DNA from 3 places in the Aminipila butyrica genome. Region 1 is predicted to be linked to each of the others. Evidence: riboswitches for the same ligand, from Rfam matches in the RefSeq annotation. Region 1 holds a riboswitch; each other region holds the start of a gene.
The links. A riboswitch is a leader RNA that binds a small molecule or an ion and turns the genes downstream of it on or off. The one in region 1 is predicted to bind cobalamin.

Region 1 (6,040 bases):
AAAATCATGGTCCATATGGTAGCAGTTGCTTCTTGAATCGCAGTATATACACCCATGAGAGCAGCCACGGTATAAGTTCATGCCATTTCTAGCAGATAAAATCCCCTTTGCCTTGACATAATGCATAACTTAGCCTCAGCCTACCAGGCTCTTGCCATTCATTTCGTCCGGTATGGCGATGCCCATCAAATCTAGCAAGGTTGGGGCGATATCTGCCAGGATGCCGTCGTCTTTCAGCTGGACCGGTTCTTTGGCGATGTGCACCAGAGGGACATCGTTAAGCGAATGGGAAGTAACCACTGCACCGCTTTCATCCAGCATGCAGTCTGCATTTCCGTGATCAGCGGTGAGCAAAATCTGGCCGCCTTTAGCCAAGACCGCTTCGGTCACCTGCCCAACACATTTGTCCAGGGCTTCTACTGCCTGCTTGGCCGCTTCAAAGACACCAGTATGTCCCACCATGTCTGCATTGGCAAAGTTTAAAATGATGACCTCATGTTTGCCCTGCTCAATTTGCTCCAGGAGTTTTTCAGTAATGAGGTAAGCACTCATTTCTGGTTGCAAATCATAGGTTGCCACCTGAGGGGAAGGAATAAGAATGCGGTCTTCATCTTTGTTAGGTGCTTCGACACCGCCATTGAAAAAGAAGGTTACGTGAGCGTATTTTTCCGTTTCGGCGATTCGCAGCTGGGTCCGATTTTGGCTGGCCAGATATTCTCCTAACGTATTTTTTAAAGATTGTGGGGGGAAGGCGATGGAGACGTTAGGCATCTCTGCATCATATTGGGTCAGGCAGACGTAGTGCAGGTTGTCAATCTGTTTCTTTCTTTCAAAACCATCGAAGTCGCTGCTGACGAAAGCCCTGGTGATTTCCCGAGCGCGGTCTGGTCTGAAATTGAACATAATGAAGGCATCGTTGTCCTGGACTGTTCCGATTTCCAATGAATCTCCGGCTTGTCGTACGACGGCTGGCACGACAAACTCATCATTCTGCTCATTGCTGTAGGCCAGTTCGATGGCTTCTGCTGCACAGACAGCCCGGATACCTGCCCCTGTAGTCATGGCATCATAGCACTTTTCCACCCGGTCCCAGCGCTTGTCCCGATCCATGCCGTAATATCTGCCAGAAATGGTGGCAATGGTGCCTAGTCCCAACTCTGCCATATAAGCCTCTAGCTGTTGGATATACTGGAGCGCGCAGCGAGGAGGAACATCTCTTCCATCCAGCAGGGCATGAACATAAACTTGTTTCAGTCCTTTCTTTTTGGCTAGATCCAACAGCGCCAACAGATGCTGGATGTGGCTGTGGACACCGCCGTCGGAGACAAGACCCAGCAGATGAAGAGACGTGTTCTTTTCTAGGGCGTGGTTCATGGCAGCATGTAAGACCTGATTTTCAAAAAAACTTCCATCTTCAATGGCCTTCGTGATTTTGGTCAGTTCCTGATAGACGATTCGTCCGGCCCCGATGTTCAAGTGGCCAACTTCCGAATTGCCCATCTGACCGGCAGGAAGCCCTACCTCCAGGCCGCAGGCTTTCAGGGCTGTATGGGGATATGTTTTAAAAATTCGGTCTAAATTAGGCTTGTGAGCCGCCGCAATGGCATTGCCGTAAGTGCTTTCGTTGAGTCCGTAGCCGTCTAAAATCATCAACATGGTTGGTTTTGCAAATGTATTCATTTTTTACCTCATTAATTGTCTTTTTTTATGGAATAAAACCTCTGGTTCCAATGATATTTACGTTTAGTATATCAAAATTCACAAAGAAAACATATACAAAGAGGGAGTTTTTTTGGTATAATAAATTCTATGACTGTAGCAGCTTTGCTGCAAGGTTGGATTTATTGAAACATGCATCGACGTAGCTCGCATGTTATAATGAATTGACAGGTTGAGTTCACAAATAGAATTCAACATCACTATAAAATTACCAGGGATAAAAGAGGAGATTGATATAGATGAGCAAGAAGTCATTTTTAAAGGGCGCAGCAATTTTAGGGGTTGCCGGATTAATGGTACAGGTTATGGGCGCCATTTTCCGGATTCCCTTGGGCAATATCATCGGCGATGATGGCATGGGGTATTACCAGACGGCGTATCCGATTTATGTCTTTTTGCTGGTATTTTCTACTAATGGAGCCCCGGCGGCCATTTCAAAGATGACTTCTGAGCGGATTGCTGTCGGCAGAAATGATGAGGCTCACCGGGTGTTTAAGCTGTCCTTTATCCTGATGTTTTTGCTGGGTATTGTGGCTTCCTCGATTTTCTTCTTTGGTGCAGAAACCATCGTCAACGCTTTGGGCAATCCAGGGGCCTATTATGCTATGGTCTCCATTGCGCCAGCCTTGCTATTTGTTCCGATTATGGCTGTTTTTAGAGGATATTTTCAGGGAATGCAGGAGATGGGGCCGACGGCCACTTCTCAGCTTATAGAACAGGCTGTTCGGGTGGCTATTGGACTAGCTCTGGCTATTATGTTGGTGCCTATGGGGCTGGAGTACGCCGCCGCCGGGGCTACGGTCGGAACCAGTATCGGACCTATCGCCGGGGTGGTGGTCCTGATTGCGATCTATTTATATAAGAAGAAAAGATTGCCTTTGAGAAATGAGACCGGCAGCAGGAAGCAGGAAAGTGCAGGCAGCATCTTGAAGACCCTGACGGTAATTGCCGTGCCTATTACGATTGGGGTATCTATTCTGCCTATCATGAATATTGCGGATGTAATCATCGTTATGCGTCGGTTGCAGTCCGTAGGTTTTAGCGCCAAGGAGGCCAACGCCCTCTATGGCCAGCTGACTGGTATGGCGGGACCGGTAATCAACATTCCGATGGCTTTAGCCCTGTCCATGGCCTTGTCCATGGTTCCGGCTATTGCAGCAGCAGCCAGCACGAAGGACAGAGCGTTCTTGAATATGAATGTACGCCTTGGTTTGCGGACAGCTATGATTATTGGTGTTCCTTGCAGTTTTGGCCTCATGGCCTTGGCTCAGCCTATTATGAAATTGATTTATCCGATGCAGGCAGAAAGTGCTATGAATGCATCTGGCTGTCTCTTCTTTCTGGCCATGGGGATCATGTTTTTGTGCATCGCTCAGACCATGGCTGGCACGTTGCAGGGGCTGGGCAGACCGGGAATCGCGGTTTGGGGATTGGCGGCAGGCTTTGTTGTTAAATGTGTGTCCACTTTTGTTTTGACCGGGTGGCCGGAATTGAACGTAGAAGGTGCCGCCATCGGCAGCACGCTTGGTTATATCACCATCGGCTTGATTAATTTTGCGGCGGTGAAGAAACTCACCGGCATCCAGTTCGATTGGAAGCTGTCGGTGTGGAAGCCGTTGCTGGCAGGGTTGATCATGTTTGCTTTGGTGGTAGGTGCTTACAAGGGCTTGTCTGGCGCAGTTGGCAGCAGCTTGGCTACGGTGGTAGCTATCGGCGTGGGCGCGGCGGTGTACGGAGTTATGCTGCTAAAGATTAAGGCTATTGAAGAGAATGAGATTATCTTGCTGCCGAAGGGCAAAGCGCTGGTAAAGCTACTAAAAAAGTGTCGACTGGTGTAAAAGTCAGCCTTAACAAGGCAGATTTTATGAATATGAAATGAAAGAAACTAAAGCGGAAGAGATGTCATCTTCTGCTTTTATTTTTTAGGGAGATGTTAGAAATATAAGGTTGGGTTTGGCTGAATATGTCGAAAAATGTTCTAGGAAAACACTGGATAAATTTAGAACTTCGTAGTATCATGAAGATGTAAAGAGAAAAAGTGAAAATTTGGTAACCATGTATTTTATGTACTGCGGCAGAAAACTAACTGCAAGCAGGTAAGAGGAACTCCGGTGAAAGTCCGGGACGGTACCGCCGCTGTAAGTGCGGAGTCTGAGCCACAGCTCTGAGAGTGAGCAGTCACTGGGTGAGAACCTGGGAAGGCTGGCGAAAGATGATGATGCATAAGTCAGAAAACAGACATAAGTTTTAAACATACCTCGGTAAGGGTGGAAACTTGCCACGTACCTGCAAAATAGGTTCGTGTGTTTAGTGTCGGTTTAAAGTGCAGTAGAATACAGTTGAAAACGGAACTGTGGTGTTAACACCACGGTTTTTTTTATTGCATTGAACACTTTTATGGGGTGGTTGTTCTCAAGAAAGGAGCGGGGCATGGAAGAGAGACGCAATCAGCTAATAGATTTATATAAGCAGCTTATGCAGGAGAAGACCCGAGCTTGTGAGGATCAGTTTTTTAAAAAGCTGGTAGAAACAGAGCTGTGGGTACCTGGGACGCCTGAAGAGATTGATAAAAATAAAAAGGGCTTTGCCTTGCTGTTGACTGGCGAAGGCAGAAAATTTGTCCCAGCCTTTTTAGACAGAGAAGCAAATATTGGTCGTTTTCAGCGGGAGGATCTGGTTCCTATGACCTACGACAAGCTGAAATACTTAATTATCGATTCCACGGAGAAGATCAGCGGTGTGGTGCTCAATCCCTTTGCGGAAAATATCCTGCTGGACAGGGTTGTCATGGAACTGGTGGATGCCCGTACCATGGGAATGACCTTAAAGCGGGAAGAGTTTAAGGGAAAGGTCATGCTGCGAACGCCAGAGGCTCTGCCCACAGGCTTGAAACCAGCCTTGGAGCACTTCTTTTCCGAACACCTGCAGGTGGAAGCGGCCTGGTTGATAAAAGCCCAGAGAGAGGGCGAGGACGAAGACTATTGGCTGTTGCTGATTGACTTTCACGGCGAAAAAGTTCAACTGTTCCCTCAAGTGGCAGAAATCGTTAAGCCCTACATGGCGCCCGGTCAGCGGTTCGAGCTGGTACAGAAAAGCCCTGGTTTCTCGGCAGAGGATATGAAGCAGGCTCAGATTTATGAGCTAACTCAGAGCCAGAGGCTGTCGTAAAGAAGACAGCTTGATGAAATTGTTTCAGACACTGCGGTGTTTGGATATAAACTTAAAAGGGAAGGGGGGACAGAACGTTTTCTAGTAAGTTCATTTGATGAGACTAAAACACAAAAAGCACTTTGTAGAAAAATGGAGGTAGAAAAATGAAAAAAATGTTAAATTCTAAAATTATGGCTTTTGCGCTGTCGGCAGCGTTAGTTATGGGCATGTCCGCTACAGCTTTTGCATCAGACAGTGACCCCAACATGACTGACTATACGGGTCAATTGACGTATGTGGTGGATGCAGCTGATGTTACCGCTGGCGGTGCAGCAGTAGAACTGATGGCAGGCCCGGCAAATTCTTATTGGGCTTATACTGGATTCAGCACAGAGGCAGCAGCTGCTGCTGTGGAGTGGGATGTAGTGTCTGGAAGTACTGCAGGAATCGACATAGATAGTACGATGGCTTTAGAAGTAGACACCAATGAGTATGTCAGCTATGCTTACGTTACCATTGACTCTAATGTTACTTCTGGTGTAGCCAGTATTGTGGCTACCAATCCAGCCAACAATGCTTTTGTAAATTTCACCGTGCTGGTAAATCCAACTACATTGGTGTCGGCTGAGGCAGAAGATGTTAATTTTGAAGTGTATGCACCGGCAGCAACTACACCTACTGCATCAGGCACAATAGATGTTGCAGCAAATGGCTACTACTCCAACCGAAATTTTGTAACGGCTCTGGATGGCACTCCAGCCATGCTTTCTAACAGCATCATCCAAAATTACAGCATTCAATATAATGCAGTGGATTCCATGACCTTGGGAACAAATAAATATGGTCAGTATACAGTGGACAACGGTGATGGAACTTACACGTACTATGGCTGGCAGTATCGGGTTTACAGAGGTGGTAATGTAGTAGGTATCTCTGAAGTGTTAGGGGCCGACGATTTTGCCCTGCAGAGCGGCGACACGGTAGTTTGGAAATTTGGTTCATATGATGATGCCGGGCTTTTTAACTGATAATAGCAGGAAAAGGTGTCTAAGCGTACAATCGGATAAATAAGACAACATGCTAAATTAGCAGCAGGTCGGAAAAGGCTTTTTTCTGGCCTGCTGCTATATGTGTTAATAGTTGCATGAACACAGGAGAAAACGGTGAAGAT
Region 2 (6,040 bases), 1.1 Mb from region 1:
ACCGGCAGCTAAACCGGTGGAAAAGTCGGGCTGGAGATGTAAGATTTGCGGATATGTATATGAAGGTGATCCGCTTCCAGAAGACTTCATCTGTCCGATTTGCAAGCACGGTGCGGTTGATTTTGAAAAGATATAACGGTAAAATTTCAAAAGAAAAGGAGAGAAAGACGATGGAATTAAAAGGATCAAAAACAGAGAAAAACTTGATGGCAGCTTTTTCAGGAGAATCAGAGGCCCGAAATAAGTATTCTTACTTCGCATCAAAGGCAAAGAAGGAAGGGTATGAGCAGATCGCCGCGATTTTCACTCAGACAGCCGACAATGAGAAAGAGCACGCAAAGCTTTGGTTTAAGGCTTTAGGCGCATTAAATGATACAAAGCAGAACCTGCTGTCCGCAGCAGAAGGGGAAAATTACGAGTGGACAGAAATGTACCAAGCTTTTGCCAAGGATGCAGATGAGGAAGGCTTTACCGCCCTGGCTGCACAGTTCAGAGCCGTAGCAGAAGTGGAGAAGCATCATGAAGAGCGGTATAGAGCACTATTGAGCAACGTAGAAAACAACGCAGTCTTTGAAAAGGCTGAAGAAAAGGTTTGGGAATGCCGGAACTGCGGGCATCTGCATGTAGGCAAGGAAGCTCCTGGTGTCTGTCCGGTTTGTAACCATCCACAGAGCTACTTTGAAGTGCGGAAGATTAACTACTAATTTTTAATACAAATGGCACTGGAGGATTACTCGTCTGGTGCCATTTTTCTGTTTCCGATAGCTAAGTGCTCGGTTCCAGACCAATTGTGCTATTTTAATTTTGAGGGGGATAATGGGGTGCTGAAAAAATATATAAATTTGAAAACAATTAGATTTATAATTTTTGTAACTTTTTTAATTATGCTGATAGGCGTACTAGGGTACAATGCTTGGATTTCCAATCAATTAATTGGTAATCATCATATTACGGCAGAAGAAATGCATGACCTTGAGTTCTGGAGGCACACCGCTAAACTTTTCCAGAACGCAGCACTTATATTTTTGGCCTTATATTATTTAGGTCTCAGGAAAGGGAAAGAAGGGTGGCTGACATCGATGCTGGATGGTACGAAGCAAGAAGGAATGATTAAATAAGAATTTTGCTGCCAGGGCCAAAGCCACTGGTGGAAGGAGCCAACCATGGAACTAAAACAATTGGAATACCTAGTTACTGCCGCAGAAGCGGGCAGCTTCAGCAGTGCTTCGGAGATTTTATACACGACCCCTTCCAATGTGAGTAAGGTCGTAAAAAAGCTGGAAAAAAGATTACAAATGACCCTCTTTACTAGGCGGGGGACAGGTGTGTGTCTAACTGCGGAGGGCGAGAAAGTCTATCGACACGCCTTAGAGATTATCAAGCGCATGGATCATATTGAAAGTGTCAACCGAGAGAAACGGTCACAATTTTTGTCGGTGTCCATGAATCCCAGCAACTATCTGTCTACCAGCTTTGCAGAGTTTTGTCAGCGGCAGGACCATAATATTATTTCCTTTCGGCTGCTGGAGGGCAGTGTGAACCAGGTTATCGGGGACGTGGAAAAAGACTTGTCAGAAATCGGGTTTATTTATGTGGCCGAAAAGCAAAAAATTGTCTTTGAGCATATCCTGAGGAGAAAGAAGCTGGAGTTTGTTCAGTTGCGGGAGGCAGAACTGTCCCTCGAGGTAGGAAAACAAAATCCCTTAGCGAAGGAAGAAATCATTACAGCCCAGCAGATTCAGGGGCTGCAATTTGTCAAACAGTATGAGGACTCTTATTCTAAGTTTCATCATCTGCAAAACACCATTCAGAATTTAGGTATTGTGAAGAATTTAGAACACGCGGTGACTACCAATAGTGATTATGCGTTGATTCGGCTGTTGGAAAACACGGACCGGGCTTATTTGACTTATCGGCTGAACGAGTCCTTGGAAGAAGCCTTTTCCATCAAGAGCATTCCAGTGACCTGTGCAGACGGCAAGATTTATCTGGGCTATGTAAAAAGAGAAAAAGAAGGCTTATCCTCTTTGGCAAAAGATTTTTTAGAACAGGTTTTTGTTGAAATGTGACGAAATGGAACGGAAAGGTGTGCCAAAGTGGATATGACACCTTATAGCAACTATGATAGAATAAACCATATAATTGAACAATAGAATAAAAAGCAAAGATGCAAGTTCCGCGAAGGAATAATAGAGAAATTGGTGAGAATCCAATACGAACCCGTCACTGTAATAGGGAGCTTTTTACAAGGGCCACTGGGAAACTGGGAAGGCGTAAAAGGTGATGAACTTAAGTCAGGAGAACTGCTTGTATGTAGTTGTGCAATTTTTTACGGCTGTTGAAAAGTGCTCAGAAGAGAGAAACATCCATTATATTATATTGGAATTTTTTGGCGACCGTATGATGCGGTCGCCTTTTTTCGTGGGCTGGCAGCAAGAAAAAGTTCGGTTAAAGCCCCATAGGGACTACGGCATGAGGTCTTTAAGACGGGAGAAAGATGAGGATGGATCATGAAACGAATAAGACTGAAAGATGAACTAAAAAATAAAAACACTAAAATCCAAGGTCTGTTGACTGTAGGCAGAGAAGACGTGTTGCTGCCAGTTACAGTAATCTGCGGAAAGGAAGAAGGTAAAACCGTTTTGGTGACCGGAGGTATTCACAATGCGGAATATGTAGGTATCCAAGCGGCCATTACCCTAGCAGAGGCCCTGGTGCCCGCGGAGATAACGGGCAGGATCGTCATTCTGCCGCTGGTGAATACCACAGGCTTTGAGCACCGAACCATGAGTTTGGTCTACGAGGATGGAAAAAACCTCAACCGAGAATTTCCAGGGAACCCTGATGGGACCTTGGCGCAGCAAATCTGTTACTTTATAGAAAAAGAAGTCTTTTCTGAGATTGATTATTACATAGACCTGCATTGTGGTGATGGGTTCGAAGCCCTAGCACCTTATGTGTATTGCCAGGGGAAGGCCAGTGAAGAAGTGTGCCGCATGTCGGAACAGATGGCCCGCCAGGTGCAAGTGCCTTATATCGTTCAGTCCCAGAGTGGCACGGGAGGCGCTTATAATTACGCTGGTGCCTTGGGCATCCCAGGTATCTTGCTGGAGCGGGGAAACATGGCTTGCTGGTCTCCGGAAGAGGTCGAAGCAGATGTGCAGGATGTGAAGCGGATTCTTCGGCTGCTGGAGGTTTTGCCAGAGGCGCAGGAAGCTTCGGAAACAGTGAAAAAGAATACTTCTCCAAAAGTGCTTATTACAGAGGCTATCTATCAGGGAGCAGAAAAGGCTGGTTGCTGGTATCCTCGGTTTAAGCCAGGACAAACAGCAGAAAAAGGTGAAATCCTGGGAGAAATTCGAGACTATTTTGGACAGGTACTGGAAGTCCATCGGGCAAGTGAGACCTGCGTTATTTTGTATCAGATTGGCAGCTTAACCGTTCAGAAGCAAGAGACGGTCATTGCCTACGGGAAAATCTGCGAGGAGCAGCTGGAACTGTTGACTAAGGCCCAGGAGGAAGATAGGTGAGCGGGAAACAGCTGAGGAACCGACTGGTAGAAATGCTCATCGTTCTAGCAGGCATCAGCTTTATCTCCTTCGGTCTTACTTATCTGGCTCCCGGAGATCCGGTGCGAAGCATGTTTGCAGCTACTGGCAGTATGCCTAGCTTGGAGGTCCTGGAAAAAACAAGAGAAGCGATGGGGTTGAATCAGCCGTTTTTAGTCCAATATTGGAATTGGCTAAGAGGCTGTCTCAGCGGAGATTTCGGCACATCTTATTCCATGAACAGGCCGGTGGCTGAGCTTCTGCTGAACCGGTTAGGGCCGACATTGCAGCTGGCTTTTGTTTCTCTGGCTATGATGGTGGCTGTAGCGGTACCTTTCGGCATGCTGGCGGCAGTGAAGCAGAATAAAATTACAGACTATCTAATCCGAAGCTGTACTTTTTTTGGCATCTCCATACCAAACTTCTGGGTTGGGCTGGTGCTGCTATATGTAGTAGCGGTAAAACTGAGATTGCTGTCGGTGGTATCTGCCGGGGGCGGTGCTGAGCGATTAATTCTGCCAGCAGTGACGTTGGCTTTCGCTATGGCGGCTAAGTATACCAGACAGGTGAGAGCCGCGGTGCTGGAAGAATTGAATCAGGATTACGTCATCGGCGCTCGAGCCAGAGGGCTGAAGGAGCATACGGTCTTATGGAAGCATGTGTTTCCCAATGCCCTGCTGCCGCTGGTTACTTTGTTGGGGCTGTCTCTGGGTTCCTTACTGGGCGGAACGGCAGTGGTGGAAGTGATTTTTTCTTATCAGGGACTGGGAAACTTAGCGGTTTCTGCTATCAAGGCTTATGACTACCCCTTGATTCAGGCCTACGTTTTATGGACGGCCTTGATATACATGGTGATTAACATATTAGTAGATATTTCTTATTCGTATTTGGACCCCAGGATTCGCAAGAGGAGCAGCATATGAGGAGAGCAGCGGTATTTATAAAAGAGCATAAGCAATTTTCCTTTCTGGCCTTCTTGGCATTGCTGCTCATCCTCATGGCGATACTTGCCCAGTACATAGCGCCTTTTAGTCCTTATGAATCCAATCTGACCAATGCTTTTAAGCCGCCCAACGAGGTAAATTGGCTGGGAACGGACAAGCTGGGTCGAGATATGTTGTCCCGTATCATCTACGGGCTAAGGGTCTCTTTGACGGCCTCTCTGGTGCTGGTGGTGGTCGTATTTGTTATCGGAACCATATTAGGTACGGTGGCGGGTTTTTACGGAGGAATTTTGGATGGAATCATTATGCGGATTTCCGATATGATGATTTCTTTTCCGGGTATGGTTTTGGCTATTGCGGTGGCAGGAATAGCCGGGGCCAGCGTCACCAACGCTATGGTCGCCTTAGCAGCAGTCAGCTGGACCAAGTATGCCAGGCTGGCTCGAAGTTTAGCTTTAAAGATTCGCCACAAGGACTATATTTATGCAGCTCAGCTGATGGGCACCAGAAATCTGGATATTTTGCGGCAGCACCTGATTCCAAATGCATTGCCAACGCTGATTGTCACCGGGGCGGCAGATATGGGAACGATGATTTTAGAACTGGCGGGACTATCCTTTCTGGGGTTTGGAGCACAGCCTCCTTTGGCAGAATGGGGTCTTATGCTCAACGAAGGACGGGCGTACATGTTTGATTGTCCGTGGCTGATGATTTTTCCCGGCATAGCGATTTGTGCTGTAGTGGTCGTGTTTAATTTATTGGGAGACTGTCTGCGGGATATCTTAGACCCAAGGCAGCTATAACGTTTTAATAAAATAGGAGGATTTAGATGAATTTTAGAAAGAAAATTGCGGCTTGTCTATTGGTAGTACTGGTAGCAGGGGCGCTGTTGAGCGGATGTGGAGCGGGAAGCTCTACAGGAGATGAAAAGGTCCTGAATTTTGGCTGTACCAACTTTTCCGATTCCTTAGACCCATCCACCATGACCAACGCGGCGTGGTGTGTATCCAGATACAGCATTGGTGAAGGTCTATACCGCTTTGACGAAGAAATGAATGCGCAACCGTACTTAGCAGAGAAGTATACCGTAGATGATAGTAATCGAGTTTGGACTTTTAAAATAAAAGATGGAATTAAGTTCTCGAATGGTAAGGATGTAACCGCTACTGCTGTGGCAGACTCTATTCAATACATGTATGATCAGGAAAAGAGCGGAAAGGGAAACTCTACGCCATCTGTATACATGCAGATTGAGTCTATGACGGCAGATGATGATTCCAATGAAGTAAAAATTGTTACCGCTAAACCTTATGCCGATTTGTGTGCCGTGTTGGCTCACCCATACTTTTCTATCTTGGATGTAAAAGCCGGCACGGATTTGTCCAATGAACCAATTGGTACGGGTCCTTACGCCATTGAGAAGTATGATGCTGGCGTATCCATTGCCATGACAGCTAACCCTTACTATTGGAATGGAACCGTTCCTTACGATAAGGTAAATGTAATCTTTATCGATGACAGCTCCACCAAGGCCATGGCTCTCCAGAG
Region 3 (6,040 bases), 1.0 Mb from region 1:
GAAGCACGATAGATTCCATAATATTTTTTAAAATCACTTTCATTGAATATCTCCACTTTAGATTAAATATAGCTGGTATTCGGAAGCAGCTGAAGCTGCAACTCAAATATCCGTGCACTCAGTACAGCTGGATTGGCGGCATTCAGATTGGCCATGTAGCTCTGAGGAGCGTGTGCCCCGATTGTATTTGTACTAGGGGTTCGCAGGTTCTCCTGTAGAAACAGAAGGGAGGACTTTGCTTTATAAAAATCTTCAACCGTTGGGGCTAAAGTTATAAGCTTTTCTAGCAAGAGACGGGTGGCAGCCAGTTCGGAAGCAGGCAGTTGATTCGGTTCTGGCAAGTCGTAGCTGACTCCGTATCGGCTGTATCCCCATTTTGCCAAGGGAACCTCTGTGACAATATCTGCTGGATTTACATCATTAAAGATATTCAGATAGGGGTTCTCGTTTATTTTTGCTACGTTAGGGGTAGCAAACGTGTAGGCGTAGATGTTGGATGCATCAGCCCAGCGCTCTGTTCCGGACAAGTCTGCCGCCAACAGATTGGCGATGGCAGCTCCCCGGCTATGGCCGGTGATAAGGAATTTGGTGCGGGTTCGGTCAAGGGCGAGGTCATCCATGTATTGATTTAGAGAGCTAGACAAAACATCGGTTGCGTTTTTAAAGCCTTCGTGAACCAAGGGGCTGTTGCCAGAATTATTGATGTTAAAATTACTCAACCACTCCGCTTCTCCGCTGGTACCCCGGATGACTACGGCGACTAAAGTATAATCCTTGGACCCGATGGAGATTGGCTGGTGGGCAAAGGTATAGGCTGCGGTATCGTTCCCCGAGAGGCCAGACTTTTTATAAGAGTTGGTACTGTAGGCGGTATCGGGAATGAAGCCGTAGGAGATCAGAGTACGAAGCATATTTTCGTTGGTATCTCCATAGGCTGCCGCACTTAGATTTAAGGAAAATTTGGCTAGATCCAGGTTGAATTCTTGGGACGGCTGGGTAAAGAGTTCTGTTTCCCAGCTACGCCCAGAAGCTGATGTGGCTGAAGCCATCGCCTCTGCTGTACCAGTGGTTGATGTGACCAACAAAACGACGGCAATAATAAAAAATAAAGAATTAATTGGTTTCATGCTCTTCTCCTTCTAACTGCATGACCGCCTGAACTTGAACAAAATGCTTAGCTGTACGAGGACTGCGTCCGCCGTTGCGGATTGCAAAGGCCTCCGCCCGAACACAAAGCTCTGATTCTGAAAGCGCCAGACTATATTCTTGAGCTAAGTGCTTCACAATATCCAGATAATGATCTTTATCCGGTGCTTGGAAGGTAACCGTCAACCCAAAGCGGGCCGATAAGCTAAGGGTTTCCTGCATGGTATCGCTTCGGTGCAAATCGTCGCCTTCTCGGTCTGACATGTTTTCCTTGACTAGGTGCCGGCGATTGCTGGTAGCGTAAATCGCCACATTCTTGCTTCGGGAAGCGACACTGCCCTCCAACACTGCTTTTAAGGCAGAAAAGCTGTCATCATTGCCGTTAAAACTTAAATCGTCAATAAACAATATGAACTTCAGAGGATTGACAGACAGTACTTCCAGCAGGCTGGGCAGTTCCAGCAGCTGTTCTTTCTTAATTTCAATGAGACGCAGGCCGCGGTCTTTATATTCGTTCAAAATAGCCTTCACCGTGGAACTTTTGCCCGTTCCAGCATCTCCGTACAGAAGCACGTTGCTGGCACCTGCGCCTTCTAACAGGGATAAGGTGTTTTGCAGGATTAAGCTTCGTTCTCGTTCATAGCCTGGAAGCTGAGAAAGACGCTGGGGATCGGGGTGAGCAATTGGGGTTACTCCGTCGGCGGTAAGCGCAAAAGCGTAATGCCGGGCATAAATACCGTAGCCGCTAATTGGCAGATTAGCCAGCCGTTTCATATATAAGTCCGTCAGGTCCAGGGGTTCATTGGTCCACATGGGCAAGAATCCCTTATAGTTAATGATGTCACGTGCATCCTCAGGTGTCAAAGCCGCCAGTCGGTTTAGAACATCCAGCTCATTTTTCAGGCTGGCTTCCACCACCGGATGAAAGGTTTTGCCTGCCCCTTTGCCGATAATGTAAAAATTCTCGTGGCTAAAGACCAATTCTGCGATGTAGTGAGATAAGGACTCGGTCTTTTTAAACAGCGTTGCGACAAAGCTGCCGTAAATGCCTATAATACAATCTTTGGATTCTAAGGAATAGGTGGAGGTGGCTAGCTGTTGAAAGTTTTGAATCAGCTCATCCTCCAGAAGACTGTGAAATATAGCCATAGTATTCAATTCGGTGGATAAATCGTGCAGTTTATTCATAAAAATACTCCTTCTGTCTATAGGTATGTGATATTGATAAACTGGTGAAAAAATGATATTATTAACTATTAAGTATATCACAGATATTAGATAATTTTAAGACGTATCGGTAAAAAATCCGGGAGGGAAAAGCCTATGCTTACGTTAGATAAAATATATCATGCCGCTTATGTTCTGCGGGAGACCGCCAGGAAGACGGATTTGATTTTAGCCCAAGGGCTCAGTGAGGACAACACCATCTATTTGAAGACGGAGAACTTGCAAGTTACGGGAAGTTTTAAGCTCAGAGGAGCCTATTACAAGATTAGTCAGCTCAGTGAAGAAGATAAAAAGCGAGGCATCATCGCCTGTAGTGCGGGCAATCACGCCCAGGGCGTAGCCCTGGCCTCTCAGAAAAACAATATTCCGTGTATGATTTGTATGCCGGACGGAGCCCCTTTGAGTAAAGTAGAGGCTACCAGAAGGTATGGTGCAGAGGTTTGTCTGGTTAAGGATACGTATGACGATGCCTATGCCCGGGCTTTAGAGATTCAGCAGGAAGAGGGGCGGACCATGATTCATCCCTTTGATGACGATGATGTAATCGCTGGACAAGGCACCATTGGCCTGGAAATTTTAGATCAGCTTGCCGACGCCGATGCTGTTATCGTTCCCGTAGGCGGCGGAGGGCTGATCAGCGGGGTCGCCTTTGCCATTAAAAGCCTCAATCCTTCTTGCAAGGTCTATGGCGTGCAGGCGGCTGGTGCGCCAAGCATGTATCGGTCTGTGAAAGAAGGCAGCATGATTACGCTGGATTCTGTCAATACCTTTGCAGATGGTATCGCAGTCAAGCACCCGGGAGATATCACCTATGAGATGATTTCCAAATATGTCGATGACATGGCTGTGGTTTCGGAGGATGAGATTGCAGCGGCTATTTTGGCTTTGATGGAAAAGCAAAAACTTATTTCTGAAGGCGCAGGAGCGGTTTCGGTAGCTGCGGCCATGTTTAATAAATTTGACTTACATGGAAAAAAGGTTGTATGCCTGGTGAGCGGGGGAAATATCGATGTAAGCTTTTTAAATAGAGTGGTTACAAGAGGTTTAATCATGAGCGGCCGAAGAACCACCATCACCATAGAGCTGGCAGACCGCCCGGGACAACTTCTCAGCGTCAGTGAGATTATAAGTCAGTGTGGAGGAAACGTTGTGGCGGTATATCATGACAGGAGTGACCCCAATATGGCAATTATCAGCTGCTTCCTGAGGGTAGTCATAGAAACCAGAGACAGGCAGCAGGCAAGTCAGATTAAACAGGAGTTAGTGAAGGCTGGCATGCAGCTTGTGGGCGAGAAGTTGTAAACCAAATAGAATGCAGAAGTATGGTTTCGTTTGGTAGCACCGTCGGAAAATGTTGAAATTAAAAAGATATTGACACCGCCAGAGAGCTGTGATATTCTGAAGACAAAATTACAATAGAATATTTTACCACAGATGAGTGCTCGCATAAAGTATGTATGCGAGAGAATAGGGAAGAGGGTGAAAATCCCCCGCGGAGCCGCCGCCGTAAGCGTGGAGCTGCTTTATATTTACCACTGGATTTTCCGGGAAGGTTTAGAGCAGCAGAGATACGTAAGCCGGAAGACCTGCTCAGACTGAATACATCAGATTTCGTCGGATTTTTACGAAGATGTGAGACAGGATAGGCTGTCATATAAATTTTGTTGCAAAACGGGCATCAACCGTATTTTTGGTTGATGCCCGTTTTTTGTTTTTGTCATATTGAAAAGGGAGGAAAAAAATATGCAATTCAATGAGAGAATCAAAAATTATTGGGAAGGCGAAGCCGAAGGGTACAACGAAGGAATTGAAAGGGAACTAAAAGATTTTCACCGCAAAGCATGGCGGGAATTAGTACTGGAATACGCTCCGACAAAGGAAAAGTTAGATATTTTGGATATCGGTACAGGCCCAGGCTTTTTTCCTACTATTCTGGCGGATGAAGACCATAAAGTGACGGGGATTGATTTGACAGAAAACATGATTCATTTTGCTAAAAAGAATTTGCAAGCTGAAGGCAAAGAGGCAGAGCTTCTTTCCATGGATTGTCATCATCTAACGTTTGAAGATTGCTCCTTTGATCTGATTATTTGCCGGAACTTGACGTGGACTCTGGATGACCCTTCTCGTGCATATGAGGAGTGGATGCGGGTGCTGCGGCCCGGTGGAAGGCTTTTAGTGTTTGATGCCTGCTGGTATCTGCATTTGTTTGATGAAGAAAAAAAGAAAGCTTATCAAATCAGAGAGCAAGAAATCAAACAAAAGTATGGGCGTAAATTCCATGAGCACAAAGACCAGAAGGAAGGGGATGAAATCAGCAAAAAACTATTTATGAGCGACAAACTCCGGCCTCAATGGGATTTGGATAAGATGTTAGCCATGGGATTTTCAAAAGTATTTGCAGATTCCACGATTAATCAGAGAACCTGCGATGAAATGGAGATGGAATTGAACTCGCTGACACCGGCCTTTCTCGTTGGAGGTGAAAAATAAAAGTTATGGGAATGTATTTGCGCCTGGCATCTTTTCTTAAAACGACACCGAAAGAAGCACTGATAAAGGTATGGATTGGCTTATCCATTGTGGCCACCGGTTTTTTACAAGCCTTTATGATTGCTGGTGCAATCACGGCTATCTTTGAAAGGAAAAGCTATCTTGAGATTATTCCCTATATTGTCGGGGCACTGCTGGCTATAATGGCTAAAGCGTTTTTGATGCGGTACCAAGAGGGGTTTGTAAAAAAAATGGGGGCCAAAGTAAAGGGGAATATTCGCCAGACGTTGATTGAAAAGCTGCTTTGCCTTGGCCCAGCGTATCAAGATGGACGGCGAAGCGGCAATCTTCAGTCCCTTGTTACCGATGGAGTGGAATCCTTTGAAGTTTTTCTTGTCCAGTACATTCCGCAAGTATTTGTGGTGATGATTTCGGTAAGTGCTGCTATCCTTTACATTTTTACGGTTGATTCGGTTGTAAGTATATTGATTTTTTTAGCAGCTATACTGGCTGTAATCATTCCCCACTTGTTTATGCCAGCGATTTCAAAACTAATGATTGAATACTGGCAGTCCTATGCCCACTTAAATGCACAATATATTGATACCATGCAGGGCATGAGTACCTTAAAGGCTTTTCAGGCCAGCAAACGAACCGAAAAGGCTTTAGAAAAGGATGCCAAAAGTTTTGCCAAAACCTCTATTGACAACACTGGCATGTCTTTACTGGACTCAGCTATCATTATTTTTCTTTGTGCCGTCGGGACTTCTTTGGCCGTAGGAATTGCCGCTTGGCATGCCAGCCAGGGTCTGATTTCCCCGGCAGGGCTGCTGGCCATTCTATTCTTGGCGGGAGAGAGTATGAAACCGCTGTATGAACTGAATGTATATTGGCATGGCAGTTACCTGGGATTTTCGGTCGCAGAGGAGTTTTATGAAGTGTTGGATACCCCTGTAACGTTGAATATTTTAGAAGAGGCGAAAGCAAACCATACGATGAAGAACCCACCAGAAATTGAGCTGACAGAGGTGTCTTTCCGTTATCGTCAGGAAGCTAAGAAAGCGCTGGATACCGTGACCATAAAAATTGAAGGTGGACAGAAAGTGGCGGTGGTGGGAAAGTCTGGTTCGGGAAAGTCTACATTAGTTAATCTGCTTCTGCGGTTTTATGATCC

Region 2: linked by a shared signal. The riboswitch ahead of Ami103574_RS01195 (M14 family metallopeptidase) and the one ahead of Ami103574_RS06490 (enhanced serine sensitivity protein SseB C-terminal domain-containing protein) in region 1 are both predicted to bind cobalamin.
Region 3: linked by a shared signal. The riboswitch ahead of Ami103574_RS01525 (class I SAM-dependent methyltransferase) and the one ahead of Ami103574_RS06490 (enhanced serine sensitivity protein SseB C-terminal domain-containing protein) in region 1 are both predicted to bind cobalamin.

The regions. Positions count from the first base shown of each region.
Region 1 is NZ_CP048649.1:1,347,410-1,353,449, forward strand. Features, by position in the region: gene Ami103574_RS06475 (SPL family radical SAM protein) at 1-126, opposite strand, end outside; gene gpmI (2,3-bisphosphoglycerate-independent phosphoglycerate mutase) at 136-1,680, opposite strand; gene Ami103574_RS06485 (putative polysaccharide biosynthesis protein) at 1,959-3,557, shown strand; cobalamin riboswitch at 3,768-3,976, shown strand; gene Ami103574_RS06490 (enhanced serine sensitivity protein SseB C-terminal domain-containing protein) at 4,150-4,887, shown strand; gene Ami103574_RS06495 (hypothetical protein) at 5,034-5,897, shown strand.
Region 2 is NZ_CP048649.1:256,477-262,516, forward strand. Features, by position in the region: gene Ami103574_RS01170 (flavin reductase) at 1-136, shown strand, start outside; gene rbr (rubrerythrin) at 171-704, shown strand; gene Ami103574_RS01180 (hypothetical protein) at 822-1,118, shown strand; gene Ami103574_RS01185 (LysR family transcriptional regulator) at 1,164-2,069, shown strand; cobalamin riboswitch at 2,155-2,325, shown strand; gene Ami103574_RS01190 (hypothetical protein) at 2,281-2,514, shown strand; gene Ami103574_RS01195 (M14 family metallopeptidase) at 2,511-3,530, shown strand; gene nikB (nickel ABC transporter permease) at 3,527-4,471, shown strand; gene nikC (nickel transporter permease) at 4,468-5,295, shown strand; gene Ami103574_RS01210 (ABC transporter substrate-binding protein) at 5,322-6,040, shown strand, end outside.
Region 3 is NZ_CP048649.1:320,769-326,808, forward strand. Features, by position in the region: gene Ami103574_RS01505 (late competence development ComFB family protein) at 1-43, opposite strand, end outside; gene Ami103574_RS01510 (lipase family protein) at 63-1,127, opposite strand; gene Ami103574_RS01515 (ATP-binding protein) at 1,114-2,334, opposite strand; gene ilvA (threonine ammonia-lyase) at 2,470-3,675, shown strand; cobalamin riboswitch at 3,793-3,981, shown strand; gene Ami103574_RS01525 (class I SAM-dependent methyltransferase) at 4,117-4,866, shown strand; gene Ami103574_RS01530 (ABC transporter ATP-binding protein) at 4,872-6,040, shown strand, end outside.